Regions from separate parts of the Ectopseudomonas toyotomiensis genome, predicted to be linked through region 1. Evidence: predicted binding sites of a transcription regulator. Region 1 holds the regulator's gene; each other region holds the start of a gene.
What was found. The regulator LexA, encoded in region 1, represses DNA repair genes until DNA is damaged. The targets are predictions, from matches to a motif close to CTGTNTNNNNANACAG.

Region 1 (9,634 bases):
GCGCTGTTTCACCTGTACGGTGGACTGCTCGGGCTGTGTCATGAGATTGCCGGCTATTACCGCATGAACGACGCTACGCCTTCGCGCGTCGAGGCCTTCGTGCAGCAGGTGGTGCTTGACGGTTCGCCCAGCCCTGAGCTGGCCGAGTTGGTCGAATTGGCGCAGCAGCGCGAAACCTGGCTGGCCGAGTTGCTGGCGGCCTATGCTGCGCTGTTCCAGCCGCCGCGTGAGGAGCGCAAGGCCAAGGTCGATCCGTCCATGCCGCTGATTACTGCTGTCAGCGTTGGCGAAGAGCCGGCCGAGCTGAGCCTCGATGATGTCGATGCCTGGCGTCAGCAACTCAAGGCGCTGGTGCTGCGTTTCCGCGAAGGCCTCAGCGAGTGCTGATTGGGTTTAACTGGACCAGTGGGCTGGGGATGACCCCGACTGACTGCTACAATGTCGTGTTTTTGCACAGAGACTGAGCCATGCCAACATCCTTCCTGGAAATCGTCGAACTGCCCGATGGGCGTATTGCCCTGCGTCGCGCAGAGGATGAAGAGGCGCTGGTGACTCTGGACTTCTCCGCTGATGCCAAGGCTTTTCTGCAGGGGCAGCACATCGAGGTGGCCAAGGCCATGCTCAATGTCGGCGTGCAGATGGCTGGCCGAATGGCTGAAGGCGATTTCAGTGGTGAAGAAGAAGGCTCGCGCGTTTTGCACTGAAGCCGCTGCGGCTTAACGCAAACGGGGCTCCAATGGAGCCCCGTTTGCGTTTGTGAATCTTTAACCCAGGCTGATATTCAGGCTTTGTGCCCCGCCAGCATTGGCGGCCTGCGCAAGGCGCTGACGGGTGCTGTTCTCGACTGGGTGTAGCCAGCTGATCACGGTATGGCTGCGCCCGAGCTTCAGGGCTTCTTCCGCCAGTGCCAGGGCATTTTGCCCCTGCCGTGGATGCAGCAGGAGAATACGCTCACGGTTCAGGCCAGCTTCGCGCAGCCAACTTTGCGTAAGGCTGGCTGGCGGTGCCACCAGGGTCAGCCAGCGCGCATCCTGGTTCTCGCTCAGCTCGCGTAGAATCGGTGCCAGCAAGTGCAGGCAGTGACCGGCAGCGCCACGCAGGGCCAGTTCGCTGAACGCCTGATCATCCTCGCTACGAGAGATGTCATTGGTCGCTAACCGTGGCTCACTCGACGTTCCGGCAAGAAAGGCGTCGAAAAGGGGAAGTTGTGGGCGCTCGAACGACTGCTGCACGTACATGGTGTCTCCTCAGCGGCGGATTACACCGACGCTCAAACCTTCGATGACCAGATCCTGGTGTTCCAGATCCACTTCGATCGGGGCAAACTCAGGATTCTCGGCAATCAGCCAGACCTTGTTGCCCTCGCGCTTGAAGCGTTTGACCGTCACTTCATCGTCGATACGGGCGACGACAATCTGGCCATTGCGGGCTTCACGGGTGGTGTGCACGGCGAGCAGATCGCCATCGAAGATGCCGATGTCTTTCATGCTCATGCCGCGTACACGCAGTAGATAGTCGGCCTTGGGCTGAAAGAACGCCGGATTGATCTGGCAGGATTCCTCGACATGTTGCTGTGCAAGGATCGGTGCGCCGGCGGCGACGCGACCGATTACCGGGAGGCCTGCATCCTCGTTCGCGGCACCTGCCTCGAAGCCGGGAATGCGAATGCCGCGTGAAGCGCCTGGAGTCATCTCGATGGCCCCCTTGCGGGCGAGGGCCTTGAGGTGCTCTTCTGCGGCGTTGGGCGATTTGAACCCCAGTTCCTGAGCGATTTCCGCGCGGGTGGGTGGGTAGCCGTTGTCTTCCAGGCAGCGTTTGATGAAGGCGAGAATCTCGGCTTGGCGTGGCGTCAGTTTCAGCATGGCTGGGCTCTGTCTTTTTATACAGTGACTGGGATTATATACAGTAAGCGAGTCTTGGCAATGTCCATTTTTTGGATGACTGCCGTCCGGCTTGTTACCCATGCCGAGTAATCTGCGTCTCTGCTTGTTGTAAGCTGTGACCAGCCGGCCAAAAGACGGCTCATGCGGCTTGACAATTCAGTGGGATGAAACGTATGTTTCAAACAAGTGTTTGTCAGGTGATAGCTCATGGCTCAGTCGGAAACCGTTGAACGCATTCTCGATGCTGCGGAACAGCTGTTCGCGGAAAAAGGCTTCGCCGAGACATCGCTGCGTCTTATCACCAGCAAGGCCGGGGTCAACCTGGCTGCCGTCAATTACCACTTCGGTTCGAAGAAGGCGCTGATTCAGGCGGTCTTCTCGCGTTTCCTCGGGCCTTTCTGTGCCAGCCTGGAAAAGGAACTCGATCGCCGTCAGGCCAAGTCCGAAACCCAGGCTTCCCTGGAGGAGTTGCTCGAGCTTCTGGTCGAGCAGGCCCTGGCCGTTAAGCCGCGCAGCGGCAATGACTTGTCCATTTTCATGCGCCTGCTCGGTTTGGCCTTCAGCCAGAGCCAGGGACACCTGCGCAAGTACCTGGAAGAGGTCTACGGCAAGGTGTTCCGCCGTTACATGCTGTTGGTGCATGAGGCTGCGCCGCGTATTCCACCGCTGGAGCTATTCTGGCGTGTGCATTTCATGCTTGGCGCCGCGGCGTTCAGCATGTCCGGTATTAAGGCGCTGCGGGCGATGGCCGAGACCGATTTCGGCGTCAACACCTCGATCGAGCAGGTGATGCGCATGATGGTGCCGTTCCTGGCTGCAGGCATGCGTTCTGAGACCGGGGTTGCCGACCCCGCCTTGGCTGGCGCACAACTCAAACCGCGCAGCAAGACACCGAGCGCCGCGCCCAAGGTTTGACCTGACGGCAGGTGGGCTTGGCTTCGCCCTGCGGCCTGCTAAGCTAGCGGCCCATGTCCGATCTCGATTTACTCCATATCTCCATTGCCGACCAGGCGCTTTACGGCTTTCGTGCTGGGCGTCTGCTGCTGAGCTTGCCTGTCTCCACGGCGTTCAATGGGGTGGGTGAACTTAACGGTTCAGGCTGTACGCCGCGCGGGCTGCATCAGGTACGCGCGAAGATCGGCGCAGGTTTGCCTCTGGCCGCGGTATTGCGCGGTCGTCGCTGGACAGGGGAGGTATGGTCACCTGAGCTGCACAGGCAGTTTCCTGGCCGCGACTGGATTCTTACCCGTATTCTCTGGCTAAGCGGCCTTGAGCCGGGGCGCAATCGCCTGGGCGAGGTCGATACCTTTCGCCGTTACATCTATCTGCATGGCACTCCGGATACGGAGCCCATGGGGGCGCCGTTGTCCCATGGCTGCATTCGTTTGCGTAACGCCGACATGCTGGCGCTTTTCGAGCGTGTACCGCCGCACTGCAAGGTACGTATCGATGAGGCGCCTTACCCGCAGTGGGCTGCAGACCAAGACTTCACGTAAGGAAATATTCTCATGCAAGGCTCTTTGATGATGGACATCGCTGGCACCTGGTTGACCGCCGAGGATCGCCAGATGCTGCGCCAGCCCGAAGTGGGTGGTCTGATCATTTTTGCCCGCAATATCGAATCGCCGCGCCAGGTTCGCGAGCTATGCCAGAGTATCCGTGCCCTGCGCCCGGATCTGCTGCTGGCGGTGGATCAGGAAGGTGGCCGGGTACAGCGGCTGCGCCAGGGCTTTCTGCGTCTGCCGGCGATGCGCGCCATCGCCGACAACGACAATGCCGAGGAGTTGGCCGAGCATTGCGGCTGGCTGATGGCGACCGAGGTGTTGGCGCTTGGCCTGGATCTGAGTTTCGCGCCGGTACTGGATCTCGACCACCAGCGCAGTGCGGTGGTTGGCAGTCGCGCCTTCGAGGGTGATCCGCAGCGGGCCACCACGCTGGCGGCCGCTTTCATCCGCGGCATGCATCAGGCGGGGATGGCTGCTACCGGAAAACACTTCCCCGGGCACGGCTGGGCCGAGGCGGATTCTCATGTCGCCATCCCGCTCGACGAGCGCAGTCTTGATGACATCCGCACTTGCGACATGCAGCCGTTCAAGCGTCTGGTCCACAAGCTCGATGCAGTGATGCCGGCGCATGTCATCTATTCTCAGGTTGACGAGCACCCGGCTGGCTTCTCCCGTCGCTGGCTGCAGGACATCCTGCGCGGCGAGTTGGGCTTCGAGGGTGTGATTTTCAGCGACGACCTGTCCATGGCCGGTGCCCATGTGGTCGGCGATGCCGGCAAGCGTATCGAGGCGGCACTGGCTGCGGGCTGCGATATGGGCCTGGTGTGCAATGACCGCGCTTCGGCCGAGCTGGCGCTCAGTGCCTTGCAACGTCTGCGAGTGACACCGCCTGCGCACCTCGAGCGCATGCGTGGCCGTGGTCACGCCACTACCGAATACCGCCAGGCGCCACGCTGGCTTACCGCTGTGGCGGCCCTGAGAGCTGCCCAGTTGCTCGACTGAGGACCTGCCTATGACTGTCTACGCCATTATCGGCGGCACCGGCCTGACCCAGCTGGAAGGGTTGACGATTCACGAAGCGCTGCCGCTGGATACCCCTTACGGGGCGCCCTCCGCCGATATCCTCCGGGGCAGTTACGCCGGGCGCGAAGTGCTGTTTCTCGCCCGCCACGGTCAGCCGCACCGGATTCCACCGCATCAGGTGAACTACCGGGCCAACCTCTGGGCGCTCAAGCAGGCTGGCGCCAAGGCCATTGTCGCGGTCAATGCGGTGGGAGGGATTCATGCTGCCATGGGCACTGGGTATTTCTGCGTGCCACATCAGATCATCGATTACACCTCAGGGCGTGCGCACACCTTTTACGAAGGCGATCTGGAACATGTGACCCACGTCGATTTCAGCCAGCCGTACGACAAGCAACTGCGCGAGGGGTTGGTGGCGGCGCTGCGGGTCGAAAATGCGGCATTCAGCGATCACGGAATCTATGGCTGTACTCAGGGGCCACGACTGGAAACGGCGGCGGAAATCGCCCGCATGGAGCGAGATGGCTGCGACCTGGTAGGCATGACCGGTATGCCCGAGGCGGTATTGGCGCGCGAATTGGCGCTGCCCTACGCCTGCCTGGCGCTGGTGGTGAATCCGGCGGCGGGGAAATCCAGCGCCTTGATCACCATGGCCGAGATCGAGCGAGTGATCGAGCAGGGCATGGGGACGGTCAAGGCGGTGTTGGCACGCGTGCTGAGTAACTAGCTTCTCTGTAAAGACAGCGGTCAATGCCCGTCAGTCAGGCGTCGACGTGCCGAATCCGTAGGCGCGGCGCGCCGCCGCGAATCAGGGCGGAGCGCACTTGAAAAACTTCGCTCTGGGGCGAGGCCCCTACGAAAGGCTGGCGGCATCAGATTTCCGCTCAGAGCGGGCTGATGCGTACCAGTGCGCCCAGGCTGCCATGGTCCAGGTAGGTCAGGCTGTTGTCCTTCAGGCGCTGAGCCACTTTCATGTGCTCGCTGCTCTCGAGCAGGCCGTCGCCGCTGAATTGGTTGATCCACAGTTCCAGGTCCAGGTCGGCAAAGCGCTCCTGAGTAAAGCTCAGGGTGCCTTCGACCACGTGATGGCCGAAACGCTCTTCACCGCTGCTGACGGCCACTCGGCTCGGCGAGCTGCCGATGGTCTGGCTCCAGGCCTTGTGCAGCAATACCTGATAACCACTGCCCGGATTGAGCTTGGCCGCTTCGCCATCTAGCGTTGTCGGTCGTTCGTTGCCGGTGATCGGCAATGCCGTGCCCGCCCAGTCGTCCGGTGCCACCTTGGGGGCGAAGACGGGTTCGCCGGCCTGGCGGAATACCAGCAATTCGACCTGATAAAGACGTTCGGCAAAGGCGCTCGGTGCCAGCAGGCAGAGCAGCAGGGCGATCAGGTGCAATGGGCGCATGTGTGTGAGTCCTTCAGGTGGTGGGCGCGAGGCGCTCGAGCAGGGCTTCCAGGGTGTTGAAGCGTTCTTCCGCTCGCTCCATCGGCACCTGGATCTTGAAGACGGTGGCGCCTTCGAACTTGTAGCGTTTTGGCTGGGCCTGGATCAGTTTGATCAGGGTCAGCGGGTCGACGCAGGTTTCCGCGGCGAACTCGATTCGTCCGCCCTGCGGGCCGGCGTCGACCTTGCTGATGCCGAGCTTGTCGGCCTGCAGCTTGAGCAGGGTCAGGCGCATGAGGTTCTTGGTCGGCTCCGGCAGCAGGCCGAAACGATCGATCATTTCTACCTGAAGCTCCTTCAGGCCGTCCTCGTCGCTGGCGTTGGCGATGCGTTTGTAGAGGATCAGGCGGCTGTGCACGTCGGGCAGGTAGTCCTCGGGGATCAGCGCCGGTACACGCAGGTTGATCTCCGGACCGCCACCCAATGGTTGGTCGAGGTTCGGCTGTTCGCCTTTCTGGATGGCCTTGACCGCGCGTTCGAGCATTTCCATGTAGAGGGTGAAGCCGACCGCCTGGATCTGCCCGCTTTGGCCGTCGCCAAGCAGTTCGCCGGCACCGCGGATTTCCAGGTCGTGGGTGGCGAGGACGAAGCCGGCGCCGAGATCCTGGGCGCCCGCGATGGCCTCCAGGCGTTTTTCCGCATCCGGGGTCATCTGCTTGCGCGGTGGCGTCAGCAGGTAGGCGTAGGCCTGGTGGTGGCTACGACCGACACGGCCGCGCAACTGGTGCAGCTGGGCCAGGCCGAACTTGTCGGCGCGGTCGATGATGATGGTGTTGGCGCTAGGCACGTCGATACCGGTCTCGATGATGGTCGAGGCCACCAGCACGTTGAAGCGCTTGTGGTAGAAGTCGCTCATCACCTGCTCGAGATCACGTTCGCGCATCTGTCCGTGACCGATGCCGATACGCGCCTCGGGCACCAGCTCGGCCAGCTCACTGGCGCATTTCTCGATGGTCTTTACATCGTTGTGCAGGTAGTAGACCTGGCCACCGCGTAGCAGCTCGCGCAGCAGCGCTTCCTTGATGGTCGGCTTGTTGCTTTCCATGACGAAGGTGCGCACCGACAGACGCCGCGCTGGTGGCGTGGCGATGATCGACAGGTCGCGCATGCCGGCCACGGCCATGTTCAGTGTGCGCGGGATCGGCGTGGCAGTCAGGGTGAGGATGTCGACCTCGCTGCGCAGGGCCTTGAGCTGTTCCTTCTGGCGCACGCCGAAGCGGTGTTCCTCGTCGATGATCACCAGGCCCAGGTTGTGGAACTTGACGTCGTCCTGCAGCAGCTTGTGGGTGCCGATAACGATATCCACCTTGCCTTCGGCCAGTTGCTGCACGGCCTCGTCGACTTCCTTGGCGCTCTTGAAGCGGCTCATCACCTCGACCTTCACCGGCCAGTCGGCGAAGCGGTCGCGGAAGCTGTTGTAGTGCTGCTGGGCGAGCAGGGTGGTGGGCACCAGTACGGCGACCTGCTTGCCGCTGTGCACGGCGATGAAAGCGGCGCGCATGGCCACCTCGGTCTTGCCGAAACCGACGTCACCGCAGACCAGTCGATCCATCGGCTTGCCGGCCAGCATGTCGGTGCGCACGGCATCGATGGCGGCCTGCTGGTCCGGGGTTTCCTCGAAGGGGAAACCGGCGCTGAAGGTGGCGTAGTCCAGTGCCGGGTCCTGGAAGGCGAAACCTTCACGAGCAGCCCGGCGGGCGTAGATGTCGAGCAGCTCGGCGGCAACATCGCGCACCTGCTCGGCCGCCTTGCGCTTGGCCTTCTGCCAGACCTCCGAGCCAAGGCGATGCAGCGGCGCCAGGGCATCGTCACTGCCGGTGTAGCGGGCGATCAGATGCAGGCTGGCCACGGGGACATAAAGCTTGGCTTCGTCGGCATACTGCAGGGCGAGGAATTCGGCGGCCTGGCCGTCGAACTCCATGGTCACCAGGCCCAGGTAGCGGCCGACGCCGTGATCGATATGCACCACCGGTGCGCCTTCGCGCAGCTCGGTGAGGTTCTTGATCACGTTGTCGCCGCCTTCTCGGCCTTTTTCGCGGCGGCGACGCTGCATGACGCGCTGGCCGAACAGCGGGCTCTCGGCGATCAGTGCCAGGTCGTCGAGCAGCAGGCCTTCATCCAGTGGTGCGATGCAGATGTTGAGGCGTTCAGGGCTGGCCACGAAGGCCGGCCAGCCCTCGACTTCCCGGGGCTTGAGCTTGAGGCGGGCGAGCAGTTCCAGCAGCACTTCGCGGCGCCCGGCTGATTCGGCGCAGAACAGCACGCGGCCTGGATATTCTTCGATAAAGCGGCGCAACGCCGCCAGCGGCTCGCCGGCCTTGGCCTGAATCGCCAGGTCGGGCAGGGCGCGTGCGTCAAAGCGGGTCTGGCCGACGCCGGGCTCGATATCGTCCTGATTGACCACTACGCGCGGCCAGCTCTTCAGACGGGCGAAGCAGTCCTCGACCGGCAGGAAAATGTCGGCAGGTGGCAGCAGCGGGCGCTCCGGGTCGACTCGGCGGTCCTCATAGCGGCTCCGCGCATCTGTCCAGAAATGCTCGGCAGCCTTTTCGATTCCGGGCAGGGAGAACACCTGGGTGTCGCCTGGCAGATAGTCGAACAGGGTGTCTGTCTCTTCGAAGAACAGCGGCAGGTAGTACTCGATGCCGGCGGGGGTGATGCCGGTGGAAAGGTCCTGATAGATCGGGCAGCGACGGAAATCCACGTCGAAGCGCTCGCGGAAACGTCCGCGGAAATCGGTGACAGCTTTCTTTTCCAGCGGAAATTCACGTGCCGGCAACAGGCGGATCGACTCGACCTTGTCCACCGAGCGCTGGGTCTCGGGGTCGAAGGTGCGCAGGGTTTCGATTTCGTCGTCGAACAGGTCGATACGGTAGGGCGTGTCACTGCCCATCGGGAACAGATCGATCAATGCGCCGCGCACGGCGAACTCGCCGTGCTCGTACACCGTATCGACGCAGCGGTAGCCGGCGGCCTCCAAGCGGCCGCGCATTTGCTCCACATCGAGTTTCTGGCCCACATCCAGCACCAGGCTGCCACCCAGCAGGAAGCGTTTGGGTGCCAGGCGGTGTAGGGCGGTGGTGATCGGCACTACGAGGATGCCGCGGCTCAGCTGCGGCAGGCGATAGAGTGCTGCGATGCGTTGCGAGATGATGTCCTGGTGCGGCGAGAAGACATCGTAGGGCAGGGTTTCCCAGTCGGGAAAGTGCAGCACTGGCAGGTCGGGGGCGAAGAACGCCAGTTCTTCCTGCAGCCGCTCCGCGCTCTGGCTGCCTTCGGTGAGCACCAGCGTGAAGCGGCCGGCATTGCTGGCGGCTTCGGCGATAGTCAGGGACAGGGCGGCGCCGGGCAGGTTGCCCCACTGTTGTTTGCCGGCGCTGGCCGGTAGAGACGGAAGACGCAGTACGGACACGGGCGGCTCACGGTCGTGACGAAAGGCCGGGAATTGTAGCGGGGCTTGGTGGTCAATGTCAGTCGCGACAGGCGCGCATTGCTCATGCCCGCGCGCGCCGTCATAATGTAGCCCCTTTTTTCAGCCCCTACATGTGGAAGGTACTGCCCGTGACTCAGAAGCCCGACCAGTGTCTCGGTGAATGGATCGATCGTGAAGCCCTCGCGGAAGCGATGATTCCGCTGATTGGTCAGCTCTATCGCAACAACAATGTGGTGACCTCGATCTATGGCCGTGGCCTGATCAACCGTTCGGTCATCGACATCCTCAAGGCTCACCGTTTCGCTCGCCATCGCCTTGCCGATGAGGCTGAACTGTCGGTGCACG
Region 2 (9,634 bases), 760 kb from region 1:
CCTTCGGGCCCTGGGGCGGCTTCTTCGCCGGGGCGGCGATCCTGCTCGAGTACGCCATCGCGCCGGCCGCTATCGCGGTTTTCATCGGTGCCTACTGTGAGTCACTGTTCGGCGTTGGTGGCTGGCCGATCTACCTGGCGTTCTACACGCTGTTCATCGGTATCCATGTGCTCGGTGCGGGAGAGGCCCTGAAGGTGATGTTCGTCATTACTGCAGTGGCGGCCATCGCACTTGGCCTGTTCATCGTGGCTATGGTTCCGCACGTCGAGATTGCTAACCTGTTCGATATCCCGGCGAGCGAAGCCAAGGGTGCCAGCAGCTTCCTGCCATTCGGCTATGTCGGCATCTGGGCCGCAATCCCTTACGCGATGTGGTTCTTCCTCGCCGTGGAGGGTGTCGCTCTGGCCGCAGAGGAAACCAAGAACCCCACGCGCGACCTGCCACGTGGCTTGATCGGCTCGATGCTGCTACTGCTCATCTTCGCCGCGTTGATCCTACTGGTAGGCCCTGGGGCTGCGGGTGCCGAGGCGCTGATGGACTCGGGCAATCCACTGGTGGCGGCCCTAGAGGCGGTGTATGGGGGTTCGACCTGGATGAGCCAGTTCGTCAACCTGGTTGGCTTGGCCGGACTGATCGCCAGTTTCTTCTCGGTGATCTATGCCTACTCGCGGCAGATCTTTGCCCTGTCGCGAGCGGGCTACCTGCCACGCAAGATGTCGGTCACCAATCGCAACAAGGCGCCGGTCCACGCGTTGGTAATACCAGGGTTCATCGGCTTCGGTCTGTCGCTGACGGGGCAGGGTGACTTGCTGATCCTGGTCGTGGTGTTCGGCGCTACGCTGTCCTACGTACTGATGATGGCGGCGCACATCTCCCTGCGCATCCGTCGCCCGGACATGCAGCGCCCGTATCGCACGCCAGGTGGCATCGTCACGTCGTCATTCGCCTTGATCCTGGCGGCGATCGCCTTGGTCGCCGGCTTCCTGGTAGACCCGAAAGTGATGATGGGTACGGCGGCAATCTACGGGCTCTTCATTGCCTACTTTGCGCTATACAGCCGCCACCACCTGGTGTCCGGCACGCCAGAGGAAGAGTTCGCGGCTATCCAGGAAACCGAAGAAACGCCTCATTAGCCGCCAGGCGAGGCCTTTCAACACCTGAATCAGAGCTAACAATCAGCCACTGAAGGCTACCTGCTTGGCGGGTGGCCTTCCTGCAGGAAAACCTCATGTCGATTTTCGAAACTGGCCTGACGCCCTTGTCGGTTAACCACGTAGCGCTCTCACCGCTGAGCTTCATCGAGCGCACCGCAGCGGTTTACGGACAATATCCCGCGGTGATCCACGGTTCCTTGAGACGCAACTGGCAAGACACCTATGAGCGTTGCCGACGTCTTGCCAGTGCGCTCAGCCGCAGGGGCATCGGCAAGGGCGATACGGTGGCGGTGATGCTGCCCAACATCCCGGCGATGCTCGAAGTGCACTTTGGCGTGCCGATGATTGGCGCGGTGCTCAACACGCTGAACGTACGCCTCGATGCGCCGGCGATTGCCTTCATGCTCGAACACGGCGAGGCGAAGGTGTTGATCACTGATCGCGAGTTCCATAGCGTGATCCGTGAGGCCCTGAGTTTGCTGGCGCATCCACCATTGGTGGTCGATGTCGACGACCCCGAGTATGGCGAAGGGCAGGCGGTCAGCGACCTGGACTACGAAGCATTGCTGGCCGAAGGCGACCCGCAATTCGCCTGGCAGTGGCCCGAGGACGAATGGCAGGCCATCTCGCTCAACTACACCTCCGGCACCACCGGTAACCCCAAGGGCGTGGTCCATCGCCCTCAAGGAGGGGAGTGCGGACACTCGGGAGGAGGACATCATTGGGTTTTGCCGCGAGCAACTGGCCAGTTACAAATTGCCCAAAACCGTGGTGTTCCGTGAGCTGCCGAAGACCTCGACGGGCAAAATACAGAAATACTTGCTGCGCGACTGGGCCAGGGCGCTCTGATAAACCATGTGAGATGCGGTTCAAGTGGAGTAGTGGAGGGGATGTCGCCGTTGAGCGAAGCGGCAATGGCGATAGCTGAATGCTTTGATTAGCTTGAGTGCCGCGCAGGCGGTTCGGCATTACTCGCGTTATGGCTTAAAGTGGCTGGTTGCCGAAAGAACCGTCATGGCCATAGCCATGAAGGGCTTTCATTCTTTGCATATAAGTGTGTGGTGAAGATGAACAAGCCTTTCATTTCGCTGTGCCCTGAAATTACTCGGGCACACGCACTGACGCTGATGGAGTGGTTGCAGGATGAGCGCGTCACCTGCTATCTGAGCGATTCACGTCATGTTTCCCGCTCTATCGAGCAAGCCATCGAACGAACTCAATTGCCGATCCTGACCCATCTGTTCAACCGGGGCGGCCGATTTTTCATGGCTTACGACCGACATGATGAACCGGTAGGCTTTGTCCGACTGATCAAGACCGGCCGCGATTGCGAGATAGTCCTGGCCATCGGAGACAGCAACAAATGGGGCCAAAACCTTGGTGCACGTACGATTCGCGAAGGCATGAAACTGGCCTTCCTCGACATACGGGCCGAGAAGCTCATCGCCAAGATCCATCCGGACAACACGCGCTCGCTGAAAACCTTTCAACGCAGCGGTTTTCTGCTTGAGAGTGAAACGCCGACATTGAAGTCATTTTCCATGACGGCGGGGCGCTACCTCCAGTTATTACGTGAAGGCGCCGTTGGCGACTCCACGGGGATCTATATCACTGAAATCGACAAGGCCAGGCTCGAATGTCTGATCGCGCTCGAGCAAGGCCCGGCCGTTGTTGAGCTCGAACATGAGCTTGAGCGGGCCATCGTCGTCAAGCCGCAACAGGTGGCGTGCAATGTCGTCACGATGAACTCCAGGGCCTTGTTGCAGCTGGATGACGAAGAGATCGAAGTGGCCTTGGTCTATCCTGAGGACGCGGACAGCAGCGCTGGCAAGCATTCCGTGTGTTCCGACATCGGCGCCGCCATCCTGGGCTATCAGGAGGGCGACGCCATCGACTGGCGAGTGTCTGATCGGACTCGCCGGATCGAGATCAGGAAAGTGCTATATCAGCCGGAGGCCGCAGGCGATTACCACCTGTAACTGCGCCTTTAACTAAGAATTCGGTCATCAGGCATGAGGATTTCTCAAAGAGCGGGGATCGCGTTACGTGCCTGATGCGAACCAGCTGTCACAGTGGTTCACCGCATACTCAAGCCAATATGTAATTTAACATAATATACATTATGCGAACCTATGGTTTATCCAATGTGGGAACTCTTACTCTCGATTTGGCCAGACTGAATTACCTATGTTGGCTCCCAGACACTTGAAACGCCGGGCTTCATCGTTCCCATGGTCCATTGATCCATGGGCTCCCATGGGCCTTGAGATCTTTCACAACCGCATCTGCAGCTCCGCTTTGCGGTCGACAATCCTAGGTGCGCGCAGCGATAAATTTCCGAGAAGCCATATGGGTTCGCTTCGAGTCAGCGTCTGCACAACACGACGGATCGTATGAGTCGGTTGTACGTAGATCACGATTCCCTGGATCGACACGATTCTCCGGACTGATTTATTCGGCTGACTCGGCTGCGTCTCGGTAACCAGGCTGAGCACCTTATCGCGATTCTCTTGACCCATGCGTCGGCTCAAATAATACTGTATTCATATACAGTATTTGGTTGCTACTCCATGTCATCCGTGGTCGCGCTTGACCGGTTGATCGACGCTCGCCGCGTATGGCGAGGCCAGGTCGTTTCATCGCCGTCGGGCGCCAATTTCTCAACTGGACATCAGTTTCTCGACGCCGCATTGCCAGGTGGCGGCTGGCCTAAGGCTGCACTCAGTGAAATTCTCACGACTGCGCCTGGCATCGGCGAGCTGAGCTTGCTGTGGCCGACCCTTGCCAGGCTGACGGTTTCCGGCGAACGGGTGGTGCTAATCTCCCCTCCTCATCTGCCCTACCCTCAGGCCTGGATTCATGCCGGCGTCGATTTGCGCCAACTGAGCATCATCCAGGCAGATGGCCGCGATGCCCTGTGGGCTGCCGAACAATGCTTGCGTTCGGGGAGTTGTGGCGCGGTGTTGAGCTGGTTGCGTCAGGCCGATGATCGCTCGCTAAGACGTCTGCAGGTGGCCGCTGCGACCGGACAAACCCTGGCTTTCGCCTATCGGCCGCAGGCAGAAGCGGCCAATCCTTCACCGGCAGCACTACGACTGGTGCTCGACAGTCAGCCAGCACAGTTGCGGGTGATCAAGTGCCGTGGTGGTTTGCCGCCTGCACAGCCGCTCGCGTTTGCCTGGCATTGAGCCTGCCATGCTCTGGGCTTGCATCTTGTTGCCGCAACTGGCCATGGACGGCGTGCAGCGCCACCGTGCCAGTCCCGACGAGCCGTTGGTGCTGCTTACCGGCTCGCCACAACGGCGCGTTCTTCAAGCCGTCAACCCGGCAGCCCGAGCCCTGGGACTGAAGCCCGGTCAGTCACTGACTGCAGCGCAGGCGCTGACACGTGGGTTTGCCACGGCAGAATACGATCTTGCGGCCATCGAGCGCTGGCAGCAGTTTCTGGCTGCCTGGGCCTATGGGTTCAGTGCCCAGGTCAGCCTGCACTATCCGCGCTGCCTGTTGCTGGAGGTACAGTCCAGTCTCGGACTGTTCGGCCCCTGGCCGCGTTTCGAAGCACGCCTGCGCGCCGAGCTTTCGGCGCTGACCTTCCAGCACCGTATTGCCGTCGCGCCGAATCCGGCAGCAGCCCGAGTGCTGGTCAATATCGGTGATGGGTTGATGGCAAGTGATGAGCGGATGCTCAAGCAGATGCTCGATCCCTTGCCAGTGGATCGGCTCGGGCTATCCGCCACGCTAACCACGGCCTTCAATCGCATGGGGCTCAGGCAGTTGCGGCAGTTGTTGGCTCTGCCGCGTGACAGCCTGGCCAAGCGTTTTCCTGCCGAAGTGCTACGTCATCTCGATACCCTGTCTGGCCAGCGCCCCTTAGCGCTGGATTTCTTCGTGCCTGCGGATGTTTTCGATACCCGTATCGAGCTGAATTTCGAAGTGGAATCGCATCAGGCACTGCTGTTCCCGTTGCGCCGGCTGACAGCCGATCTGGCGGCTTACCTGGCCTGTCGTGATAGTGGCGTGCAGCGTTTCACCCTGCACCTGGAACACCGCGCGGGTGCCGATACGCAGATACAAGTGGGCCTGCTCAGCGCCGAGCGTGATCCCGGCATGCTGTTCGAGCTGACACGTGGCCGTCTGGAACATCAGCAGCTACCAGCCCCGGTGCTGGCCGTGCGGCTGGAGGCGCGTGAACTGCCGACCTTCGCGCCGCAGCATCAGCAACTGTTCGACGAGCGTCCACAGCAGAACCAGCCCTGGGAGCAATTACGCGAGCGGCTAAGGGCGCGCCTCGGTGATGACGCTCTGCATGGCCTCGGTGCCAGAGCCGATCACCGCCCCGAGCATGCCTGGCTAAATGAACCTGCCAATCCCTTGCTGCCTCCCGGCGGCCCGCGCCCCGGCTGGCTGCTGAGCGAACCCCAGCCGCTGCGTGAAGCCTCGCTGCGCATCCTCTCCGGCCCGGAGCGCATCGAGTCCGGCTGGTGGGATGGCGAAGATGTGCGCCGCGACTATTACGTGGTGCAAACCCGTGCCGGTCAGCGCGGCTGGGCGTATCGCCCGGTCGGTAGTGATGGGCCATTGCTGCTGCACGGTTGGTTTGCATGAGCGATTACGCCGAGCTGCATTGCCTGTCCAACTTCAGTTTCCAGCGTGGCGCGTCCAGTGCGCAGGAGTTGTTCGAGCGTGCGGCAAGGCTGAACTATCGCGCCTTGGCAATCACCGATGAATGCACCCTGGCCGGCATCGTGCGCGCCTGGGAAGCCTCGAAGAAAACCGGGGTAAAGCTGATCGTAGGCAGCGAGGTGCTCATTGAGAAAGGCCCGAAGCTGGTGCTGCTGGCCGAGAACCTGACGGGCTATCAGGCGCTATGCGGCCTGATCACTCGGGCGCGGCGCCGAGCGGCAAAAGGCACTTATCGATTGCTGCACGAGGATTTCGTGGCGCCGCTCGATGGCCTGCTGGCCATCTGGCTCAGCGACGGTGACGCCAGCGCCCTGCCCTGGCTTTGCTCGCTGTTTCCCGAGCGTCTGTGGCTAGGCGTTGAGTTGCATCGTGGCGCGGACGATACCGCGCGCCTGCAGCGCCTGCTCGAGCTGGCAGGCGATCACGACCTGCCAGCCGTGGCCTGTGGCGACGTACACATGCATGCCCGTGGCCGCCGCGCCCTGCAGGATTGCATGAGCGCCATCCGTCATCATCTGCCCGTGGCTGAGGCCAGCGCCTATCTGTTTGCCAATGGCGAACGGCATCTGCGCCGGTTTGATGAGCTGGCCGAGCTCTATCCGTCCGAGCTGCTCATGCAGACGCTGTGCATCGCCGAACGCTGCCACTTCGATCTCGACGAGCTGGATTATCACTACCCACACGAGCTGGTGCCGGCAGGTCATGACCCCACTTCCTGGCTGCGCGTTCTGGTGGAACGTGGCGCCGCCGAGCGCTGGCGCGAAGGCGTGCCGACCGCCGCTCGCGCGCAGATCGAACACGAGCTGGCACTGATCGCCGAACTGGAATACGAAAGCTACTTTCTGACCGTGCACGACATCGTCCGCTTTGCCCGCGAGCAGCACATCCTCTGCCAGGGCCGGGGGTCGGCGGCCAACTCGAGCGTCTGTTTCGCCCTGGGTATCACCGAGCTGGACCCCACCCACAGCCGGCTGTTGTTCGAGCGTTTTCTCTCCCGCGAGCGCAACGAGCCGCCGGATATCGACGTCGATTTCGAGCATGAACGCCGTGAAGAAGTCATCCAGTACGTGTTTCGTCGCTACGGTCGAACGCGTGCGGCGCTCACGGCCGTGGTCAACACCTATCACGGCGCCGGGGCGATACGCGACGTCGCCAAGGCCCTTGGCTTGCCGCCAGACCAGATCAATGCCCTGGCTGACTGCTGTGGCCGCTGGAGCAGCGGCCCGCCAGCGCCCGAGCGACTGCTGGAGGCGGGGTTCGATCCGCAGAATCCACTGCTCAGGCGCGTGCTGATACTGACCGGCGAGTTGATCGGCTTTCCTCGCCATCTGTCGCAGCATCCGGGCGGTTTCGTCATTTCCGAGCACGCCCTCGATACGCTGGTGCCGGTGGAGAACGCGACGATGGCCGAGCGTACTGTCATCCAGTGGGACAAGGACGATCTGGACAGGGTCGGCCTGCTCAAGGTCGACGTGCTGGCTTTGGGTATGCTCAGCGTACTGCGCCGTTGTTTCGGCCTGATCGAGCGCTACCGAGGCACGCAGTGGACGCTGGCGACCCTGCCCAAGGAAGACCCGGCCACCTACGCCATGATCAGCCGTGCAGACACCATCGGCGCGTTCCAGATCGAGTCCCGTGCGCAGATGGCGATGCTGCCACGACTGCGCCCGAAGGAGTTCTACGACCTGGTGATCCAGGTGGCCATCGTCCGTCCGGGGCCGATTCAGGGCGACATGGTGCACCCCTACCTGCGTCGGCGAAACGGCGAAGAACCGATCGACTATCCCTCGGATGAACTCAAGCCGGTCTTCGAGCGTACACTCGGCGTGCCGCTGTTTCAGGAGCAGGTCATGGAGCTGGCCATCGTCGCTGCCGAGTACACCCCCGGCGAGGCGGATGAACTACGCCGCAGCATGGCCGCCTGGAAGCGTCATGGCGGGCTCGAACCGCATCGTCAGCGACTCACCTCGCGCATGCTGGAAAAGGGTTACACGCAGGCATTCACCGAGCGGATCTTCCGCCAGATCGAGGGCTTCGGCAGTTACGGTTTTCCCGAGTCGCACGCGGCCAGCTTCGCCCTGCTCGCCTATGCCAGTTGCTGGTTGAAGTGCCACGAGCCTGCTGCCTATGCCTGCGCGCTGGTCAATAGTTGGCCAATGGGCTTCTACAGCCCGGATCAGGTGCTGCAGGATGCACGGCGGCATGATGTCGAGGTGCGTCCCGTGGACGTGCATTACAGCGACTGGGATTGCAGCCTGGAGCCCGATGAACATGGCGAGCCGACCATTCGCCTGGGGCTGAGGATGATTCGTGGCATGCGCGAAGACGATGCGCGCCGTATCGAACAGGCGCGCCAGTGCGGCGCATTCCGTGATGTCGAAGACCTCAGCATACGTGCACGCCTGGATGCATCGGCGCGCGAGCGATTGGCCGATGCAGGCGCGCTCTCCGGCCTGGTTGGCCACCGCTACCAGGCGCGCTGGGCGGTTGCTGGCGTCGAGGAGCAGTTGCCGTTGTTCGCTGGCGTGTCTGCGCCGAGTGAAGAAATCCTGAATCTGCCTGCACCATCGCAAGGAGAAGACCTGCTGACCGACTATGCCACGCTTGGCACCACGCTCGGTCCGCATCCTCTGGCTCTGCTGCGCCAGGCGCTGCGCGCGATACGCTGCAAGAGCTCGCGGGAGCTACAGGCAGTTGAGCACGGCCGGCCTGTCAGCATTGCCGGTCTGGTGATCGGCCGGCAAAGGCCGCAAACCGCCAGCGGCGTCATTTTCGTCACCCTCGAAGATGAGTTCGGTCTGGTCAATGTGATCGTCTGGCACGACCTGGCCGAGCGGCAGCGACGGGTTCTGGTGCAGTCGCAGATGCTGCGCATCGATGGTCACCTGGAGACCGTCGACGGTGTGCGCCACGTGATTGCCGGGCGCCTGACGGACATGACGACGATGCTGACGGGCCTGGATATCCGCAGCCGCGATTTTCACTGAGCCATGGTTTGAACCGCCACGCACGGCTGGCTGAGAAAGACGAGAACAAAAAAAGGCCGCACTGGATCACCAGGCGGCCACAAGTCGTCTTAACCAAAGGAGATGAAGTGGAGCCAGAGCGACGGCTTCCGGGAGTGTTGCAAAAACCGCCGCCTATGGAATCTTCATCGGGGAGAAGCCTACCCCCGCTCGCTGCCAACCCCTCATCGAAGAAGTCGATAGTGATCATCGACCACCTTCAGTAGTGCCTGTACCGTCTCGGTGATATTTATGAGCGGTCCGTTTGGACTGGGCCTTGTCTCGATGCGAGGCCTGACAAGAAAACATACCAACACCGGAGCACTCATGCACAAGAAGCACTGTCTCGCGCTGGCTTGCAGCCTCGCGCTGGGCGGGCAGTTGGCTCATGCCAGCAGCCAGTCCGAAGCCAATGGTTTCGTCGAGGACGCCAGCCTCGATCTGTTGCTGCGCAATGCCTACTTCAACCGTGATTTCAAAGACAACACCAACGATGCCAAGACCTGGGGACAGGGCTTCATCGCCACCTTCGAGTCGGGTTTTACCCAGGGCACCGTCGGCTTTGGCGTCGATGCTTTCGGCCTGCTCGGGGTCAAGCTCGACAGTGGTCGCGGTCGCAACTATCGCCCCTTCTTCGATACCGATAGCGAAGGTCGCCCGGTGGACGACCTGTCCCAGGCTGGCGGTGCAGTGAAGCTGCGCATCTCCAATACCGTGATCAAGTACGGCAACCAGTTCCCTTCCCTGCCGGTTCTGGCCCATGACGACACTCGTCTGCTGCCACAGTCGTTC
Region 3 (9,634 bases), 2.3 Mb from region 1:
GAACATCAGGTCGCGGTCGATAGCCGACAGACCGAGGGTCTGCACGGTGGCCTCGTCCTTGATCAGATCTTCGATCTGCACCAGGAACCACTCGTCGATACGGGTCAGCTCGAACACTTCGGCGACGGTCTTGCCGGCGCGGAAGGCATCGGCCACGTACCAGATGCGGTCGGCGCTGGGCACGGTCAATTCGCGGCGCAGGGTGCTTTCAGCTTCAGGGTCGTTCAGGTCGAGCTTTGGATCGAAGCCGGCAACACCCACTTCCAGGCCGCGCAGGGCCTTCTGCATGGACTCCTGGAAGGTACGACCGATGGCCATGACCTCACCGACGGACTTCATCTGGGTGGTCAAGCGCGCATCGGCCTTGGGGAATTTCTCGAAGGCGAAGCGCGGCACCTTGGTCACCACGTAGTCGATGGCCGGCTCGAACGACGCCGGGGTACGACCGCCGGTGATGTCGTTGGACAGCTCGTCGAGGGTGTAGCCGACAGCCAGCTTGGCGGCGATCTTTGCGATCGGGAAGCCGGTGGCCTTGGAGGCCAGCGCCGAGCTGCGCGATACACGCGGATTCATTTCGATGACGACCATGCGGCCGGTATTCGGGCAGATACCGAACTGCACGTTGGAGCCGCCGGTTTCCACGCCAATCTCACGCAGTACCGCCAAGGAGGCGTTACGCAGGATCTGGTATTCCTTGTCGGTCAGGGTCTGTGCCGGCGCGACGGTGATCGAGTCACCGGTGTGTACGCCCATCGGGTCGAAGTTCTCGATGGAGCAGACGATGATGCAGTTGTCCTTCTTGTCACGGACCACCTCCATCTCGTATTCCTTCCAGCCGATCAGCGACTCGTCGATCAGCAGCTCACTGGTCGGCGACAGGTCGAGACCACGGGCGCAGATTTCCTCGAACTCTTCACGGTTGTAGGCGATGCCGCCACCGGTGCCGCCCATGGTGAAGGACGGACGGATGATGCACGGGAAGCCGACCTTCTCCAGGACGCCGTAGGCATCTTCCATGCTATGGGCGATGCCGGATACCGGGCAGGCCAGGCCGATGTCCTTCATCGCCTTGTCGAAGCGCGAACGGTCTTCAGCCTTGTCGATGGTGTCGGCGTTGGCGCCGATCATCTCGACGCCAAATTTCTCCAGTACGCCATGACGCTCCAGATCCAGCGCGCAGTTCAGCGCGGTCTGGCCACCCATGGTCGGCAGCAGGGCGTCGGGGCGCTCCTTCTCGATGATCTTGGCCACGGTGGCCCATTTGATCGGCTCGATGTAGGTGGCGTCGGCCATCGACGGGTCGGTCATGATGGTGGCCGGGTTGGAGTTCACCAGGATGACGCGGAAACCTTCTTCCTTCAGCGCCTTGCAGGCCTGAGCGCCGGAGTAGTCGAACTCACAGGCCTGGCCGATGACGATGGGGCCGGCGCCGAGGATCAGGATACTTTTGATGTCTGTACGTTTTGGCATTTTTTCTCTCTCGAATCCGTAGGTCGGTCGGCGGGCTTAGCGGCGCTTGGCCATGGCTTCGATGAAGCGGTCGAACAACGGCGCCACGTCGTGCGGGCCGGGGCTCGCTTCGGGGTGACCCTGGAAGCTGAAGGCGTCCTTGTCGGTACGCTCGATGCCCTGCAGGGTGCCATCGAACAGCGACTTGTGGATCGCACGCAGGTTGCCCGGCAGGCTGCTCTCGTCCACGGCGAAACCGTGGTTCTGGCTGGTGATCATCACCACACCGCTGTCGAGATCCTGTACCGGGTGGTTGGCACCGTGGTGGCCATGACCCATCTTCAGGGTCTTGGCGCCGGAGGCCAGGGCCAGCAACTGGTGGCCGAGGCAGATGCCGAATACCGGGATATCGGTTTCCAGCACGTCCTTGATCGCCTGGATTGCGTAGTCGCACGGCTCGGGATCGCCAGGACCGTTGGAGAGGAACACGCCATCAGGATTGAGTGCCAGCACCTCACTGGCCGGAGTTTGCGCCGGCACCACGGTCAGGCGGCAGCCACGCTCGACCAGCATGCGCAGGATGTTCAGCTTCACGCCGTAGTCGTAGGCAACCACGTGATAAGGCAGCTCGCTGGCCGGAATCTCCGGGTGGCTGTCGGACTGCAGGTTCCAGGTGCTTTCGCGCCACTCGTAGCGCTCGGTGCAGCTGACGACCTTGGCCAGGTCCATGCCTTTGAGGCCCGGGAAACTGCGTGCCAGCTCCAGTGCTTTCTCTTCGGTGGCGTCGTCACCGACCAGAATGCAGCCATTCTGCGAACCCTTTTCGCGCAGGATGCGGGTCAGACGGCGAGTATCGATACCGGCGATGGCGACGGTGCCATTGGCTTTCAGGTACTCGTCCAGCGGCTGCTTGTCGCGCCAGTTGCTGGAAATCAGCGGCAGGTCGCGAATGATCAGGCCAGCGGCCCAGACGCGGTTGGACTCGGCATCTTCCGGCGTGGTGCCGGTGTTGCCGATGTGCGGGTAAGTCAGGGTAACGATCTGCTGGGCATAGGATGGATCGGTAAGGATTTCCTGATAGCCGGTCATGGCGGTGTTGAACACCACCTCTCCGATCGTCTGGCCATCGGCCCCGATGGAATCGCCGCGAAAAATGCTGCCGTCAGCAAGGGCCAAAATGGCAGGTTTGGGGGCTGGCTTAGTCAAGAAGACCTCCGTCTCGATCAAGGCTTGAAGCAAACGCAGGTTGTAAAAAAGCGGGATGACGTGTGAAGGTCATCCCGCTTTTTTATTTGAGCCATTCTGCGTAACTTTTAGTGGACACACTAAAACAGGAAGCTTACAGGAAAACCCTTTTTCGGTCCACCCGATAAGACGCCTCAGTCACACATTCGCATCAGCGCAGACCCAGCACGTCCTGCATGTCGTACAGAGCGGCATCACGCCCCTGCAGCCACAGCGCCGAACGCACCGCGCCCTTGGCGAAGGTCATGCGGCTGGAGGCCTTGTGCGTGATCTCGACACGCTCGCCATCGGCGGCGAACAGCACGGTGTGGTCACCCACCACGTCACCGGCACGCACGGTAGCGAAACCAATGGTCTCGCGCTCACGGGCGCCGGTCTGACCTTCACGGCCATACACGGCGACTTTCTGCAGATCACGCCCCAGTGCATCGGCAACCACTTCGCCCATGCGCAGTGCTGTACCGGACGGTGCGTCGACCTTGTGCCGGTGGTGGGCTTCGATGATTTCGATGTCCACGTCGTCACCCAGCACGCGAGCAGCGGTATCCAGCAGCTTCAGGCACAGGTTGACGCCGACACTGAAGTTGGCGGCAAAAACGATGGGGATCTGCTTGGCCGCTTCGCTCAGTTGCTGTTTCTCTTCCACGGTGAAACCAGTGGTACCGATGACCATAGCCTTGCCCGCCTGGCGGCAGACCTCCAGGTTCTTCAGGGTCACCGACGGATGGGTGAAGTCGATCAGCACGTCAAAATCGTCGACCACTGCGGCCAGATCACCCGCCAGGGTTACACCAATCTTGCCCAGGCCGACCAGCTCGCCGGCATCGGCACCGATCAGGCTGCTATCGGCGCGGTCGATGGCGGCACTGAGCTTGGCGCCCTCGGCCTGGCTCACCGCTTCGATCAGGGTCTTGCCCATACGCCCGGCTGCGCCCATCACTGCAATACGTTGCATACATCAGCTCCAAGCTGTCGCCCCGGCGTCCACCGGGGCACTTTGGGGTTAAACGTCGCCGAAGAAGCGCTTCACACCTTCGAACCAGCCACTGGCCTTGGGTGAGTGGGAATCGTCACCCTGCAGCGACTTGCGGAACTCATCGAGCAGTTCGCGCTGACGCTTGTTCAGGTTGACCGGTGTTTCCACCGCGACCCTGCACATCAGGTCGCCCGCCGCACCGCCGCGCACCGGGGCCACGCCCTTGCCACGCAGACGGAACAGCTTGCCGGTCTGAGTACCTTCCGGGATCTTCAGCTTGACCCGACCATCGAGAGTCGGCACTTCCAGCTCGCCACCCAGCGCCGCATCGGCGAAGCTGATCGGCACTTCGCAGTAAAGATGCTTGCCGTCACGCTGGAAGATCGCATGCTCACGGACGTTGACCACCACATAGAGGTCACCGGCCGGACCGCCGTGCGTACCGGCCTCGCCCTCGCCGGACAGGCGAATGCGGTCACCGGTATCGACACCTGGCGGCACCTTGACCGACAGCGTCTTGCTCTCTTCCACGCGCCCCTGACCGTGGCAACTGCCGCAAGGATCGGTGATCATCTTGCCGCTGCCATGGCAGCGCGGGCAGGTCTGCTGCACGGAGAAGAAGCCCTGCTGCATGCGCACCTGACCGATACCACCACAGGTGGTACAGGTGACCGGGCTGGTACCCTTCTTGGCGCCCGAGCCATCGCAGGTCTTGCAGCCGACCAGAGTCGGCACGCGGATGGTCACGGTGGTACCGCGCACCGCTTCTTCCAGATCCAGTTCTAGGGTGTAGCGCAGATCCGAGCCGCGCTGGGCACCGCCACGCGAACCGCCGCGAGCGCCGCCGAAGAAGTCGCTGAACACGTCACCGAAGATATCGGAGAAGTTGGCGCCGCCGAAACCAGCGCCACCGCCGCCACCCATCTGCGGGTCGACCCCGGCGTGGCCGTATTGGTCGTAGGCCGAACGCTTGGCCGCGTCAGAAAGCACTTCGTAGGCCTCGTTGGCCTCCTTGAATTTCTCTTCGGCGTCTTTGTCGTCCGGGTTGCGGTCCGGGTGATACTTCATCGCCAGGCGCCGGTAGGCCTTCTTCAGCTCGGCTTCACTAGCGCCGCGCTCGACCCCCAGGATCTCGTAATAGTCACGTTTTGCCATAGTTGTGCTGCACTCTCAGATTCGTGAGCTCCAGATACGCCGACGCGGGAGAAGGCTCCCGCGCGGCGAATCCTGCCCGTCGCGAGCGACGGTGGAGCGTAAAGAAGAGGCGGCCCGCCGAGCAGGCCGCATCCCTTACTTGTTCTCCTTGACCTCTTCGAACTCAGCGTCGACCACGTCGTCACCGGCATCCTTGGCGTCGCCAGCGTCAGCCTGGGCAGCACCGCCTTGCGGCTGCTCAGCGTACATCTTCTGCGCCAGCGGCGTGGTGGCTTCGGACAGTGCGTTCATCTTGGCTTCGATGGCGGCCTTGTCGTCACCCTTCACGGCCACTTCCAGTTCGCCAATGGCTTTCTCGATGGCCGCCTTCTCGTCGGCAGTGGCCTTGTCGCCAGCCTCGGTGATCATCTTGCGGGTGGCGTGCACCAGCTGATCACCCTGGTTACGTGCCGTGGCCAGCTCTTCGAACTTGCGGTCTTCCTCGGCATTGGCCTCGGCGTCACGCACCATACGCTCGATTTCCTCATCGGACAGACCGGAGTTGGCCTTGATCACGATGGACTGCTGCTTGCCGGTGGCCTTGTCCTTGGCGGACACGTGCAGGATGCCGTTGGCGTCGATATCGAAGGTCACTTCGATCTGCGGCACGCCACGCGGAGCCGGCGGAATCTCGGCCAGGTCGAACTTGCCGAGGGACTTGTTCTGGGCGGCCTGCTTGCGCTCACCCTGCAGCACGTGAATGGTCACGGCGCTCTGGTTGTCATCGGCAGTAGAGAACACCTGCGACTTCTTGGTCGGAATAGTGGTGTTCTTCTCGATCAGCGCAGTCATCACGCCGCCCATGGTTTCGATACCCAGGGTCAGCGGGGATACGTCCAGCAGCAGTACGTCCTTAACGTCACCGGCCAGAACGGCGCCCTGAATGGCAGCGCCCATGGCGACGGCTTCATCCGGGTTGACGTCCTTGCGTGCTTCTCTGCCGAAGAACTCGGTCACCAGCTTCTGCACCAACGGCATGCGGGTCTGACCGCCGACCAAGATCACGTCGTTGATCGAACCGACGTCGACACCGGCATCCTTCAACGCGATACGGCAAGGCTCGATGGTGCGCTGCACCAGGTCCTCGACCAGCGATTCGAGCTTGGAACGGGAGATCTTCACGTTCAGGTGCTTCGGACCGGTGGCATCTGCAGTGATGTACGGCAGGTTGACGTCGGTCTGCTGGCTCGAGGACAGCTCGATCTTGGCCTTCTCGGCAGCTTCCTTGAGGCGCTGCATGGCCAGCGGATCGCCCTTGAGGTTCATGCCGGTTTCTTTCTTGAATTCGTCGACGAGGTAGTCGATCAGACGAATATCGAAGTCCTCACCGCCGAGGAAGGTGTCACCGTTGGTAGCCAACACTTCGAACTGGTGCTCGCCATCGACTTCCGCGATCTCGATCACCGACACGTCGAAAGTACCGCCACCCAGGTCATAGACGATCACGGTGTGGTCGCCCTTGGCCTTGTCCATGCCATAAGCCAGCGCAGCCGCAGTCGGCTCGTTGATGATGCGCTTGACGTCCAGACCGGCGATGCGACCAGCATCCTTGGTGGCCTGACGCTGGCTGTCGTTGAAGTAGGCCGGAACGGTGATGACCGCTTCGGTGACTGGCTCGCCCAGGTAGTCCTCGGCGGTCTTCTTCATCTTCTTGAGAATTTCAGCCGAGATTTGCGGCGGCGCCATCTTCTGGCCGTTCACTTCAACCCAGGCGTCACCGTTGTCAGCCTTGGCGATCTTGTACGGCACCATCTGAATGTCTTTCTGCACGACTTCTTCGTCGAAACGACGACCGATCAGACGCTTCACCGCATACAGGGTGTTGTGCGGGTTGGTCACGGCCTGACGCTTGGCCGACTGGCCCACGAGAATTTCACCGTCATTGGCGTAAGCGATGATGGACGGCGTGGTACGAGCGCCTTCGGCGTTCTCGATTACCTTGACGTTGCCATTCTCCAAAATGGAGACACAGGAGTTGGTGGTCCCCAGGTCGATACCGATAATTTTGCCCATGAATGTTCTCCCGAAACTTTGATTTTTCCGTCGCCTCGTTTCTCAGGCGCCGGCAGCACTAAAACGCTTGACTTAAAAATGGGGTCGTTACAGCTGATTTCAAGCCTGCTCGTCGATACTCGGCGGCGGCGTGGTTGGTGCCTTGCTGACCACGACCATGGCCGGACGCAGCAGACGACCGTTGAGCAGATAGCCCTTCTGGAACACCTTGAGCACCGAGTTCGGCTCGGCGTGGATGCTCTCTTCCATGGCCATGGCCTGGTGATGCTCCGGATTGAACGGCGCACCATGCGGGTCGATGGCTTCCAGGTTGTAGCGAGCCAGAGTGTCGTGGAACAGTTTGAGGGTCAGTTGCATGCCCTCACGCACGGCCTTGATCGACACATCGTCAGGGCTGGACAGCTCCAGGCCGCGTTCCAGACTGTCGATGACCGGCAGCAGATCGCCGGCGAACTTTTCCAGCGCGAATTTGTGTGCCTTCTCTACATCCTGCTCCGCGCGACGACGCACGTTTTGCAGGTCGGCAGCCATGCGCAGCGACTGATCCTGCGCAGCGGCCAGTTGCTCTTCCAGCGTTTGCACGCGAGCAGCCAGGTCGTCACCAGGCGCCACAGCGTCTGCTGCCTGCGCCTCGGGATTCTGCGTATCCAGGGTCTGTTCGTCAGCCATGCCTTTCTCCTCTCGAAAAAACTGGCGCGATACCGACTCGCGCTCCTGCCGCCTATATGGAGTCAATTCCACAGGTTTCAAGGGGCAATAGGGAGGATTGCCAGAGAAAGAAAAAACACTGTATAAATAACCAGACATCAATTCGGGAGCGTTCGCCATGCTGGTGCACCTGTCCATTCACAACTACGCCATCGTCGACCACCTGGATCTCGAGCTGGATGCCGGCATGAGCGCCATCAGCGGCGAGACCGGCGCGGGCAAATCGATCATGCTCGACGCCCTCGGCCTGTGCCTGGGTGATCGCGCCGACAGCGGCGTAGTACGCCCAGGCGCAGACAAGGCTGACATTCTCGCCAGCTTCGATCTGGCGGACATTCCCGAAGCCCGTGCCTGGCTCGCCGAGCGGGATCTGGACAACGACGGCCCGTGCATCCTGCGCCGGGTGATCACCGCTGAAGGGCGCTCGCGTGGCTATATCAACGGCAGCCCCTGCCCGCAGGCCGACCTCAAGGCCCTTGGCGAGCTGATCATCGATATCCATAGCCAGCATGAGCATCAGTCGCTGCTCAAGACCGACACCCATCGCCGCCTGCTCGACGAATACGCCGGCAGCCAGGACCTCGCGCGCCAGGTGCAACTCGCCGCGCAACGCTGGAAGCAGACACGCAACGAACTGGAGCGCATCTCCAGCCAGGGTGACGAACAGCGCGCCCGCCACCAGTTGCTCAGCTATCAACTGGAAGAGCTGGAAAATCTGGCGCTGGGCGACAACGAACTGGAACAGCTGGAACAGGAGCACAAGGCGCTGAGCAATGCCGAAGCGCTGCTCGCGGCCTGTCGCCAGGTGCTCGATCTGTGCAGCGAGAGCGATGCTGGCAACGTGCTGTCCGCACTGACCGCCAGCCTTAACCGCCTGGGCGCCTTTGGCGGCCAGGGCGGTGCCTTGAACGAAGCCAGCAACCTGCTGGCCAGTGCGCAGATCCAGGTCGAAGAAGCAGTCGGCGAGCTGAATCGCTTCCTCGATCACTTCGACGCCGACCCGGAGCGTCAGCAGTTTCTCGAAGAGCGCCTGGACACCATCTACACCCTGGCACGCAAACATCGCATCCAACCCACCGAGTTGGCCGCCTTGCAGCAACAGTTGTTCGAGGAGCTTGAAGGCCTGAATGCCGACGACCAGGCCAGTGAACGCCTGGCCGAAGAGCTGGCCGCCTATGAGCGCCATTACCAGGAGAAAGCCGCCGAACTCAGCACACTGCGCTGCAATGCTGCCGAGCGTCTGGCCGCTGCAGTGGAGCAGGAAATGCAGGCGCTGGGCATGCCTGGCGGCCGCTTCAACATCCAGCTCCAGGCCATGAGCAGCGAAGAACCGCATGCCAGTGGCCTGGAAATGGTGGAGTTCCTGGTCAGCGCCAACCCCGGCCAGCCGCTACGCGGCCTGGCCAAGGTAGCCTCCGGCGGTGAGCTGTCACGTATCAGCCTGGCGATCCAGGTGATCACCGCGCAGACCTCGCGTGTACCGACCCTGGTATTCGACGAAGTGGACGTCGGCATCGGCGGCCCGACCGCCGAAGTGGTCGGGCAGCTACTGCGCCGCCTCGGCGAACGCGGCCAGGTGCTGTGCGTCACCCACTTGCCGCAAGTCGCAGCGCAGGGCCATCAACATCTATTCGTGCACAAGCGTCGAGACGAAGATGCCACGTCTACCGCCGTGAGCAAGCTGGACGAGAGTGGCCGCGTCGAGGAAATAGCCCGCATGCTCGGTGGCGTTGACCTGACCGAGGAATCCCTGGCTCACGCGCGCAAGATGGTCACCAGCGCTCAGGCTGCCTGAAGCGAAGTAGCCCGGAGCACCAAACCCGGGACTGCTTCCAGGCGAGACAAAGCAAAAAGGCGACCCGAGGGTCGCCTTTCTCATTGCCGCAGAAGAATCAGCTCTTCTTGCGCACGTACAGCACCAGATTGTGATCGACCAGTTCGAAACCGTGCTCCTTGACGATCTCCTTCTGACGCTTCTCGATCTCGGCGTCGAAGAACTCGATCACTTCACCCGAGTCGACGCAGACCATATGGTCGTGATGGCCGCTG

Region 2: the regulator LexA is predicted to act here: its motif matches at 3,692-3,707, upstream of imuA (translesion DNA synthesis-associated protein ImuA).
Region 3: the regulator LexA is predicted to act here: its motif matches at 7,665-7,680, upstream of recN (DNA repair protein RecN).

The regions. Positions count from the first base shown of each region.
Region 1 is NZ_CP070505.1:4,017,724-4,027,357, forward strand. It holds gene JWV26_RS18580 (DUF6586 family protein) at 1-387, shown strand, start outside; gene JWV26_RS18585 (hypothetical protein) at 468-704, shown strand; gene sulA (SOS-induced cell division inhibitor SulA) at 765-1,238, opposite strand; gene lexA (transcriptional repressor LexA) at 1,248-1,862, opposite strand; gene JWV26_RS18600 (TetR/AcrR family transcriptional regulator) at 2,091-2,798, shown strand; gene JWV26_RS18605 (L,D-transpeptidase) at 2,852-3,379, shown strand; gene nagZ (beta-N-acetylhexosaminidase) at 3,392-4,390, shown strand; gene JWV26_RS18615 (S-methyl-5'-thioinosine phosphorylase) at 4,401-5,138, shown strand; gene JWV26_RS18620 (peptidoglycan binding protein CsiV) at 5,296-5,817, opposite strand; gene mfd (transcription-repair coupling factor) at 5,831-9,268, opposite strand; gene JWV26_RS18630 (glyceraldehyde-3-phosphate dehydrogenase) at 9,400-9,634, shown strand, end outside.
Region 2 is NZ_CP070505.1:4,774,852-4,784,485, reverse strand. It holds gene eat (ethanolamine permease) at 1-1,133, shown strand, start outside; partial or broken gene JWV26_RS22145 (AMP-binding protein) at 1,229-1,879, shown strand; gene JWV26_RS24655 (AMP-binding enzyme) at 1,830-2,003, shown strand; partial or broken gene JWV26_RS22135 (bifunctional GNAT family N-acetyltransferase/nucleoside diphosphate kinase regulator) at 2,169-3,133, shown strand; gene imuA (translesion DNA synthesis-associated protein ImuA) at 3,725-4,342, shown strand; gene JWV26_RS22125 (Y-family DNA polymerase) at 4,350-5,759, shown strand; gene JWV26_RS22120 (error-prone DNA polymerase) at 5,756-8,824, shown strand; gene JWV26_RS22115 (OprD family porin) at 9,170-9,634, shown strand, end outside.
Region 3 is NZ_CP070505.1:1,132,057-1,141,690, forward strand. It holds gene carB (carbamoyl-phosphate synthase large subunit) at 1-1,470, opposite strand, end outside; gene carA (glutamine-hydrolyzing carbamoyl-phosphate synthase small subunit) at 1,507-2,655, opposite strand; gene dapB (4-hydroxy-tetrahydrodipicolinate reductase) at 2,846-3,649, opposite strand; gene dnaJ (molecular chaperone DnaJ) at 3,698-4,825, opposite strand; gene dnaK (molecular chaperone DnaK) at 4,961-6,877, opposite strand; gene grpE (nucleotide exchange factor GrpE) at 6,977-7,546, opposite strand; gene recN (DNA repair protein RecN) at 7,704-9,380, shown strand; gene fur (ferric iron uptake transcriptional regulator) at 9,478-9,634, opposite strand, start outside.